DNA from 2 places in the Streptomyces sp. NPDC107559 genome. Region 2 is predicted to be linked to the other one. Evidence: riboswitches for the same ligand, from Rfam matches in the RefSeq annotation. Region 2 holds a riboswitch; the other holds the start of a gene.

Evidence for each region. Region 2 has a riboswitch for cobalamin ahead of ACZ7OY_RS06390 (cobalamin biosynthesis protein). Riboswitches for the same ligand answer to the same signal wherever they lie in the genome.
Region 1: it holds a riboswitch for cobalamin, as region 2 does, so the genes downstream of both, ACZ7OY_RS20215 (ribonucleotide-diphosphate reductase subunit beta) here and ACZ7OY_RS06390 (cobalamin biosynthesis protein) in region 2, are expected to answer to the same signal.

What each region holds. Positions count from the first base shown of each region.
Region 1 covers NZ_JBVKBD010000006.1:215,460-219,846, reverse strand. The annotation lists gene ACZ7OY_RS20225 (CbtB domain-containing protein) at 1-49, shown strand, start outside; gene ACZ7OY_RS20220 (CbtA family protein) at 84-950, shown strand; gene ACZ7OY_RS20215 (ribonucleotide-diphosphate reductase subunit beta) at 1,000-1,380, opposite strand; cobalamin riboswitch at 1,459-1,641, opposite strand; gene ACZ7OY_RS20210 (hypothetical protein) at 1,726-2,076, opposite strand; gene metE (5-methyltetrahydropteroyltriglutamate--homocysteine S-methyltransferase) at 2,173-4,387, opposite strand, start outside.
Region 2 covers NZ_JBVKBD010000001.1:1,493,656-1,499,470, forward strand. The annotation lists gene ACZ7OY_RS06385 (cobyric acid synthase) at 1-596, opposite strand, end outside; gene ACZ7OY_RS06390 (cobalamin biosynthesis protein) at 593-1,537, opposite strand; cobalamin riboswitch at 1,642-1,781, opposite strand; gene ACZ7OY_RS06395 (hypothetical protein) at 1,975-2,196, opposite strand; gene ACZ7OY_RS06400 (inorganic phosphate transporter) at 2,231-3,472, opposite strand; gene ACZ7OY_RS06405 (class II aldolase/adducin family protein) at 3,863-4,531, shown strand; gene ACZ7OY_RS06410 (alpha/beta hydrolase) at 4,768-5,815, shown strand, end outside.

The sequences.
Region 1 (4,387 bases), on a different contig from region 2:
CGAGTTCGTCCACGACGCCCGCCACTTCCTCGGCTTCCCCTGCCACTGACCTCGCCGGCACCCGGACGTACGGACGACTCGACATGGAAAAGAAGCTCATACTGCGCGGCGTCCTCGCCGGCGCGGTCGCGGGCCTGCTCGCCTTCGTCTTCGCGCGGATTTTCGCCGAGCCGCAGATCGCCAAGGCCATCGACTACGAGAGCGGCCGTGACGCCGCGCAGAACGCCCTGGACAAGGCAGCGGGCTTGCACGTCGAAGCCGCGGGCCCGGACCTGTTCAGCCGCACCGTCCAGGCCAACGTCGGCATCGGTATCGGCATCGTCTTCTTCGGGATGGCGATGGGCGCCCTGTTCGCGGTCGCCTACACCATCTGCCTGGGTCGTACCGGCGGGCTGCGTGCACGCAGCCTGGCGCTGCTCGTCGCCGGCGGCGGGTTCCTCGGCATGTATATGGTGCCGTTCCTGAAGTACCCGGCCAACCCGCCCGCGATCGGCCACGAAGAGACCATCCAGCAGCGCAGCGGCCTGTACCTGATCATGGTCGTCTGCTCGGTCGCCTTCCTCGCGGGAGCCGTCTACCTGGGCAAGAGGCTCCAGGCTCGGTTCGGCAACTGGAACGCCAGCCTCCTCGCGGGTGCGGCGTTCGTCGTCGCCATCGGGATCGTCATGCTGCTCCTGCCGCCGCTCGGCCACCTCTCGTACAACAAGGCCAACTACGGCAACCATGCCACCGAGACCCCGCAGCCGCTGACCGACTCCAGGGGCAACATGGTCTTCCCGGGCTTTCCGGCCGACGTACTGTTCGCCTTCCGCTTCTACTCGGTCGGCGCACAGCTCATCCTCTGGACGGCCATCGGTCTGATCTTCGGGCCCCTGGCGGAACGCCTGCTCAACCCCGTAAGTCCGGATGCCCCCACCGCCTCACAGGAGCCGGACCCCGTCCCGGCATGACCAGCCCGACCGGAGCGCGGTGTTCGACGAGATCACCGCGCTCGGTCGCTCAGAAGTCCCAGTCGTCGTCGGCGGTGTCCTCCGCCTTGCCCATGACGTACGAGGAGCCGGAACCGGAGAAGAAGTCGTGGTTCTCGTCCGCGCCTGGGGACAGCGCCGCGAGGATCTCCGGGTTCACCTCGGTCTCCTCCGCGCCGAAGCGGGCCGGGTAGCCGAGGTTCATCAGCGCCTTGTTGGCGTTGTAGCGGACGAAGACGGCGACGTCGTCCATGAGCCCGAGGGGCTCGTACAGCTCGCCGGAGTAGTGGAGTTCCAGCGGGTACAGCTCCTCCAGAAGGCCGTATGTGAACGCCCGCATCTCCTCCTGCCCGGCGGCGTCGAGCTTCTCCAGACCGCGCTGGTACTTGTAGCCGGAGTAGTAGCCGTGCACGGCCTTTGTCGCGCAGGATCAGGCGGATCATATCGGCCGTGTTGGTGAGCAGGGCGTGGGTGGCGAAGTGCAGTGGGAGGTAGAAGCCCGCGTACAGCAGCAGCGACGACAACAGGGACGCGACCTGGCCGTCGCTTCCCAGGCCCGGTACGTCGGGTCCAGTGCGTAGGACGGCGGTCGTTCCCGCTCACCGCTGCGGGGCAGTCCCGCTCTTGCACCGGGTTCCCTCTTGCGAGGCCGACCACAGGAGTGCTCGGCGAACCACCAGCAACGCCAACACTGCATCTAGAAGTTCGCGAGTGCCCGCATCCCAGATGTTGTGTCGCGCGCGAGACTTAGGTAAGCCTAAGTCCTGGTATGGTCGGACGGGTTCCAGTGCCTGGGAGTGCGTCCTGCCCCGTTGATGGCGCGTGCCTGTTGTGCGCGTCGGCGTATCTCCGTGACGAGAGCCGCCCGGGGATGTGCGGGGCCGGAAGGGGGCGGTGTGATCTCCGGTGGCTCGGGTGATGCGTCGAGCGCCTCGGCCACGGAGTCCAGGAACTCGCCCAGATCGGCCAGCGTGTCCCGCAGCATCCGCATCCTGGCGGTCTGGCTGCCGAGCTGTCTGCGCATGGCCAGCAGGCTTTCGAACTGCTTCTCCGACATGGCGACCATGGGCCTGCCGTCCACGACGACCTGTCGCGGTTTACCGCGCACCAACAGCCTCCTCTCTGCCTTGGTTCTGACGGTGCGGTGCGGTGCGGTGGGACGGGGCCGGGACGCCGCGAGCGTCCCGGCCCCCCACGATGCGGATCAGGACGCGGGCAGTTCGCCCCGGACGGTGCGGGCCGCCGCGACCAGGTTCTCCAGGGAGGCGCGGGTCTCCGGCCAGCCGCGGGTCTTCAGGCCGCAGTCGGGGTTGACCCACAGGCGCTCGGCGGGGATGGCCTTCAGGCCGGTGCGCAGCAGGTCGGCGGCCTCCTCGGCGCTGGGGACGCGCGGGGAGTGGATGTCGTAGACACCCGGTCCGGCTTCGCGCGGGTAGCCGTGGGCGGCGAGTTCCCGGGCGACCTGCATGTGGGAGCGGGCGGCCTCCAGACTGATGACGTCGGCGTCGAGGTCGTCGATGGCCTGGACGATGTCCCCGAACTCGGCGTAGCACATGTGGGTGTGGATCTGGGTGTCCGGCCGCACCCCGCTCGTGCTGAGCCTGAACGCCTCGGTCGCCCAGGTCAGGTACGCGGCGTGGTCGATGGTCCGCAGCGGCAGCGTCTCGCGCAGCGCCGGTTCGTCGACCTGGATGACCGAGGTGCCGGCGGCCTCCAGATCGTTCACCTCGTCGCGCAGGGCGAGGGCGACCTGTCGTGCGGTGTCGCCGAGGGGCTGGTCGTCGCGGACGAAGGACCAGGCAAGCATGGTGACCGGTCCGGTGAGCATGCCCTTGACGGGACGGTCGCTCAGCGACTGGGCGTACGTCGTCCAGCGCACCGTCATCGGCTCGGGGCGGGAGATGTCGCCGGCCAGGATCGGCGGGCGGACGTAGCGGGTGCCGTAGGACTGGACCCAGCCGTGCTGGGTGGCGAGGTAGCCGGTGAGCTGTTCGGCGAAGTACTGGACCATGTCGTTGCGTTCGGCCTCGCCGTGCACCAGGACGTCGATGCCGGTCTTCTCCTGGAAGGAGATGACCTCCCGGATCTCGGCCTTGATGCGCTCCTCGTATCCGGCCGTGTCGATCCGATTGGCGCGCAGGTCCGCGCGGGCGGTCCGCAACTCGGTCGTCTGTGGGAACGAGCCGATGGTGGTGGTCGGCAGCAGCGGCAGGCCGAGGTGGGCGCGCTGGGCGGCGGCCCGCTCGGGGTACGGCTGGGAGCGACGGGCGTCTTCGGCCGTCACGGCCTCGGCACGGGATCGGACGGCGGGGTCGCGGGTGATGGGTGACGTGGCGCGGGAGGCGAGGTCGGCGCGGTTGGCGGCGAGTTCACCGGTGATGGCGTCGGTGCCCTGGGCGAGGCCCTTGGCGAGGGTGACGATCTCGGCGGTCTTCTGCCGGGCGAAGGCCAGCCAGCGCTGGATCTGCGGGTCGATGTCCCGCTCCGCGGACGCGTCTAGCGGGACGTGCAGCAGGGAGCAGGAGGCGGCGACGTCGACACGGTCGGCGAGCCCGAGCAGGGTGCCGAGGGTGGACAGGGACTTCTGGAGGTCGTTGATCCAGATGTTGCGGCCGTTGACGACACCGGCGACCAGGCGCTTGCCGGGAAGTCCGCCGACGGAGGCGAGGGCGTCCAGATTGCCGGCCGCGGCCTCGGTGAAGTCGAGGGCGAGTCCCTCGACCGGTGCCTTGGCCAGCACCGGCAGGGCGTCGCCGAGGCGGTCGAAGTAGGAGGCGAGCAGCAGCTTGGGCCGGTCGGTGAGGGCGCCCAGCTCGCGGTAGGCACGCTCGGCGGCGTTCAGCTCGGCCGGGGTGCGGTCCTGAACGAGGGCGGGCTCGTCGAGCTGGGTCCACTCCGCGCCGGCCGCGCGCAGGTCGGCGAGCACTTCGGCGTACACGGGCAGGAGACGGTCCAGCAGGGTCAGCGGCTCGAAGTCCGCGGCCACGCCCGGGGCGGGCTTGGCGAGCAGGAGGTAGGTGAGGGGGCCGACGAGCACGGGTCGGGGCGTGAGGCCCTGGGCGAGGGCTTCCTTCAGCTCGGTGACCTGCTTGGTGGAGTCGGCCGCGAAGACGGTGTCGGGACCCAGTTCGGGGACCAGGTAGTGGTAGTTGGTGTCGAACCACTTGGTCATCTCCAGCGGCGCGACCTCCTGGGTGCCGCGGGCCATCGCGAAATAGCCGTCCGTCGCGTCGGCCTCGACGGCGGCACGGTGCCGATCGGGGACGGCGCCCACCATGACGGTCGTGTCGAGCACGTGGTCGTAGTACGAGAAGTCGCCGGTGGGCACCTCGTGGATGCCGGCGTCGGCGAGTGAGCGCAGGTTGCTCCGGCGGAGCTCGGCGGCGGTGGCGTGGAGGGCGTCGGCGGTGACGCGGCCC
Region 2 (5,815 bases):
TCGGGCGAGAGCAGGGCGACCGTGCCGAAGAAGGAGGCGAAGACACCGCCGCGGTCGATGTCGCCGACGACGAGGACGGGCAGCCGCGCGTTGCGGGCGATGCCCATGTTCACGATGTCGGTCCGGCGCAGGTTGATCTCGGCCGGGCTGCCGGCCCCCTCACAGATCACCGCGTCATACGTGCCCCGCAACTCGGCGAGGCAGTCGAGGACGGTGCCGAGCAGCGCCTGCTGCCGACCGCCGTGCAGCCTTTCCCCGGGGGACGCCCCCTCGGACTCCCCGAAGAACCCGCGTGCGGTCATCTCGCCCACCGGCTTGCCCATCAGCACGACCTGGCTGCTGCGGTCGCTGCCGGGCTTGAGCAGCACGGGGTTCATCAGCGCGGTCGGCTCGATCCGGCAGGCCTGGGCCTGCATCGCCTGGGCCCGCCCGATCTCGGCGCCCTCGCGGGTGACGAACGAGTTGAGGGACATGTTCTGCGCCTTGAAGGGCGCGACCTTGACGCCCTGCCGCACCAGCCACCGGCAGATCCCCGCGGTGACGACGCTCTTGCCCGCGTCGGAGGTGGTGCCGGCGACCAGGAGACCACCGTTCATGAGTCACGTTCCTTCACGAGGAGGCGCGCGGCGGCACAGACGCCGAGCGCGAGCCAGCCGACGCGCCGGGACAGCCGTACCGCCCGGTCGATGTCCGAGGCACGGACGTCACGTCCGTGGGCACCGTTGAGCACGGGCCGGTGCTCGACCCGTCCGGCGTAGGAGAGGGTCCCGCCCAGCCGCACGCCGAGGGATCCGGCGAACGAGGCCTCCACGGGACCGGCGTTGGGACTGGGATGTCTGGCGGCGTCGGCCCGCCAGGCCCGTACGGCGCCGCGCGGATCGTCTCCGGCCAGGGCCGCGAGGGCGGCCGTGAGGCGGGCCCCCGGCCAGCCGGCGGCGTCGTCGAGCCGGGCGGAGGCCCATCCGTAGCGGCGGTGGCGGGGCGACTTGTGGCCGACCATGGCGTCGAGGGTGTTCACGGCGCGGAAGCCGAGCAGCCCCGGCACCCCGCCGACGGCTCCCCACACCAGCGCGCCGACGACGGCGTCGGAGGTGTTCTCGGCGACCGACTCGACGACCGCCCGCGCGATCCCGTCCGCGTCGAGGGCCTGGGGGTCGCGGCCGCACAGGTGCGGCAGCCGGGCGCGGGCGCCCACGACGTCCCCGGCCTCCAGGGCGCGCCCGATGGCGCGGGCCTCCCGGGCGAGTGAGGTGCCCCCGACGACGGCCCAGGTGGCGGTGGCGGTGAGCGCCACGGAGGCGGCGCCGGAGGTACGTACGGCGCGGGTGGCCACGGCTCCGAGCGCCACGGCGCCGCCGGCGCACACCAGGGTGTGCAGCGCGCCCTGGCCCCGGTGGTCCCGCCACAACGCCCGTTCCACGGCTGCGGCCGCACGCCCGAACAGCGCGACCGGGTGCCCGCGGCGTGGATCGCCGAGGAACAGGTCGCCCAGGAGGCCCGCGGTGGCGCCGTACGCGAAGACGCGATCGGCACGCACCGGCTCAGCCGATCGTGGCGGTACCGGGCAGTGACCTGGTGCTGAGACTCAATCGGCAGCCGAGCATGGCGACATGTCCTCACTCAGGGTGTCCACGCCCTGGTTCGACGAGACCGACGGCGAGAGTTCCTGGCTCCCGGGGATTGCTACCCCGGTCACAGTGGCGGGACCGCGCCGGATTCGCACCGGCTTCCTCTTGTGTCGTCGTAGATGGCTCCGGCAGTCCACCACGGGCCCTGAAGGGCCGTCAACCTGCTCTTGACCTGGGACGGAGGAGTGTGTGCAGCCCCACACACGGCGGGCGGCGGGAAGGGCGGGCGAGGAGGAGGGCGGGCCCGGGAAAGGGCGGGCAACGAGAAGGGCGGGCAACGAGAAGGGCGGGAGGAACCCGTGGGTTCCTCCCGCCCCTGGAGAACGGTGTGCCGGATGGCGGTGGGTCAGGCGACGATCAGGTAGATCCCGTAGCCCACCGCGGCCGTGCAGGCCGCGAAGCACGCGTACGCGCCCGTCACCGCGAGTGCGGCGGAGCCGCCCTGCGCGGAGGCCCGCTCCTGGCGGGAGAGGCCCATGATGCCGAGGGTGAACAGGGCCACGAGGGCCACGGTGACCACGAGGCTGACGCCGAACACGGAGCCCAGGGCTGCCCAGTCGATGTTCATGGTGAGGCTTCCTTACTTACCGGGTGCGCGGGGCTCAGACGGCGGCGGCCGGCGGGGCGACCGGGTCGGCCGTGGCGGCCGGGGCGGGGATCGTGGCCGTGAGGGTCTCGGTCACCGTGCCGGCGGGGGGCGGGGTCACCGCGGCGATCGCCGTGGTCACGACGCCGGCCGGCTCGTGGGTGTCGTTGACGTTGTTGCTGTCGACGACCTCGCGGCGGGAGATCTTCCAGATCGCGGCGCTGGAGGCGACCAGGAAGACGGCGACGACCGCCGTGCCCCAGTCACCCAGGTCCGTCACGGACTCGGCGAGCGCGCCGACCAGGGCGGCGGCCGGCAGGGTCAGGCCCCAGGCGACGAACATGCGGGTCGCGGTGGACCAGCGCACCACACCGCCCTTGCGGCCCAGGCCCGCGCCCATCACGGAGCCGGAGACCGAGTGGGTGGTGGAGAGGGAGAAGCCGAGGTGGGAGGAGGCCAGGATGACCGTCGCGGCGCTGGTCTGGGCGGCGAAGCCCTGCTGCGGCTGGAGTTCGGTCAGGCCCTTGCCCATGGTGCGGATGATGCGCCAGCCGCCGAGGTAGGTGCCGAGCGCGATGGCCAGACCGGCGGAGAGGATGACCCAGACCGGCGGGTCGGAGTCGGGCGCGACGGCGCCGCCGGCGACCAGGGCGAGGGTGATGATGCCCATCGTCTTCTGCGCGTCGTTGGTGCCGTGGGCCAGCGAGACCAGGCCGGCCGAGGCGATCTGGCCGGTGCGGAAGCCCTTCGCGGCGGCCTTGCCGTCGGCCTTCTTGCCCAGCTGGTAGGAGAGCCGGGTGGCGAGCATCGCGGCGACGCCGGCGACGATCGGGGCCGCGACGGCCGGGATCAGCACCTTGGTGACGAGCGCGTCTCCGTGGACGGCGCCGGTGCCCGCCGAGGCGATGGTGGCGCCGATCAGGCCGCCCATGAGGGCGTGCGAGGAGCTGGAGGGCAGACCCACCAGCCAGGTCAGCAGGTTCCAGAGGATCGCGCCGACCAGTGCGGCGAAGATGACCTCGGGGCGGATGCCGGTCTCGTCGACGAGACCCTTGGAGATCGTGTTGGCGACCTCCACGGAGAGGAAGGCGCCCACGAGGTTGAGGGTGGCCGACATGGCCACCGCAACCTTGGGCTTGAGCGCACCGGTCGAGATGGTCGTGGCCATCGCGTTGGCGGTGTCGTGAAAACCGTTCGTGAAATCGAACGCAAGTGCGGTTACCACCACAATCGCGAGGATCAGCGAGAAGTTTTCCATTTACCCAGGCAATCTTTCGAAGTCGTTGGCGCGACGAACGTAGGTAACTTGGGTGAACGGAAGATGAACTAGGGCAGGCATCGTGGTGTCCTAAATGGGCGTCAGTCATTCCGCTTAACGGGGTGGAGGGTAGGCGCCGCACGGCCTTCGGCCCCAAAGGGACGTTTTCGGACACCCCGCCGAGCCCCGGAGGAGATCCTGGTCACGTGTCACCCGTCACCTGCCGGGCCTCGGGTGCCGGGTGCCGGCTCGGTTGTGGGCTGTGGCCGCGCGAGGGCACGATCGCGGCAGGGCCGGACCGGGCCGTGACGCTGCGAGCGGGGCGGACCGGGTGTCCGGGGGACGGCGCGGGCCGGGTGGGCGGGCGCCGCAGACGTGGAGGAGGCGCGGGTGCGTGAGCGGGAGACGCGGGGCGACGAGGAGCGGGCGCGGGCCTGGGACGCGCTGGTCGCGACCGCCCGCCGCAGCGTGGCCGACGGACTCGTCGTCGGCACCTCGGGCAATGTCTCCGTCCGGGTCGGGGACACCGTGCTGGTCACGCCGTCGGGCGTGCCGTACGACCGGCTGACGCCGGACGACATCACCGGGGTCGACCTGGCGGGCCGGCAGGTGCTCGGCAGCCTCGTCCCGACCAGCGAGCTGCCCATGCACCTCGCCGTCTACCGCGCCGGCGACGCCCGGGCCGTGGTGCACACCCACGCCGTGCACGCCACGGCCGTCTCCACGCTCGTCCCCGAGCTCCCGCCCGTCCACTACATGACCGCGGCCCTCGGCGGCCCCGTCCGGGTCGCCCCCTACGCGCCCTATGGCACCGAGCAGCTGGCCGAAAACGTTCGCCTGGCCCTGGTGGACCGCACCGGCTGTCTCCTCCAGAACCACGGCACCCTCACCCACGGCGCCACCCTCGACCAGGCCTACGACCGCACGGCGCAGTTGGAGTGGATGTGCCGGCTGTGGCTGACCGCGTCCTCGGTGCCGGGACTGACGCCGCATCTGCTGACGGCCGACCAGGTGGCGGAGGCGGGGGAGCGGCTGCGGGGGTACGGGCAGCGGGGGTGACGGTGCCGGCGGGTCGCCCGGCGTACGGGCAGCGGGCGTGACGGTGCCGGCGGGTCGCCCGGCGTACGGGCAGCGGGCGTGACGGTGCCGGCGGGTCGCCCGGCGTACGCGCGGCGCGCACGGCTTGCACGCGCGGCGTACGAGTCTCCGGGGCGTGCCTCCGGCCCTGTTCCGGCACGTCACCCCTTCCCCGTCTCCCGCTGGCCGGTCGTCCGCACCGCCCCGACACTGAACGAGTGCACCCTGTCAAAGCGACGGCCGCCGCCGTCACCGCAGTGGTAGGGGCCGGGGCCGCCGCGGTGGCCGCCGGCCGGCTCGCGAGCGACGTCGCCCTCAGGGCGCCGGCCGGCCGGCCCCTGCCCACCGAACCCAGGCTCACCGTGCACGGCACCGCCGCCGGACGGATCACCCTGACCAGGGACCTGGCCTCGCTGCGCCCCGGCACCTACGGCCTCGCGGGCGACGGCTCCCACGCCGTCGTCGGGCCCGTCGTCGAGGCCGCCGCGCTGTCGGCCGACACCGTCGTGCGCCGCCTGGAGCGCGTCACCCACGGCACCCTGAGCCAGGGCGACAAGGTGTGGCTCACCCCGAACGTGTACGTCGGCAACCCGGACGCCGCGCTCGGCCTGGAGTACGCCGACGTCGACATCCCCGGCGAGCTCGGCCCGCTGCCCGCGTGGTTCGTCCCCGGCGCCCGCGACACCTGGGTGATCGCGGTCCACGGCCTCGGCACCACCCGGGAACTCGCCCTGAACGTGATGGAGTTCCTGCACCGCCATCGCTTCTCGGTGCTGGCCCTCTCCTACCGCGGCGACCTCGGCGCGCCCCGCCCGCAGGACGGCCTGAACCACCTCGGCGAGAGCGAGTGGCGCGACCTGGACGCCGCGATGCGCTACGCCGTGCGCTACGGCGCCGAGCGCCTCGTCCTGTACGGCTGGTCCACCGGGGCCACCATGGCGCTGCGCGCCGCCGCCCACTCGGGGCTGCGCGAGCGGGCCGTGGGGCTCGTCCTGGACTCCCCGGTGCTCAGCTGGGAGACCACCCTGCGCGCGCTGGCCGCAGCCCGCCGCACTCCGGGGGCGCTGCTGCCGCTGGCCGTGCGTGCCGCCCAGGGCCGCACCGGCATGAACAGCCGCAGCGACGACGAACCCGCCGACCCCGGCCTGCTCCGGATCCCGGCGCTGATCTTCCACGGCCCCGAGGACGCGGTGGCCCCCTGGGCCCTCTCCCGTCGCCTCGCCCGGCGCCGGCCCGACCTGGTCACCCTCCAGGCCGTCCCCGGCG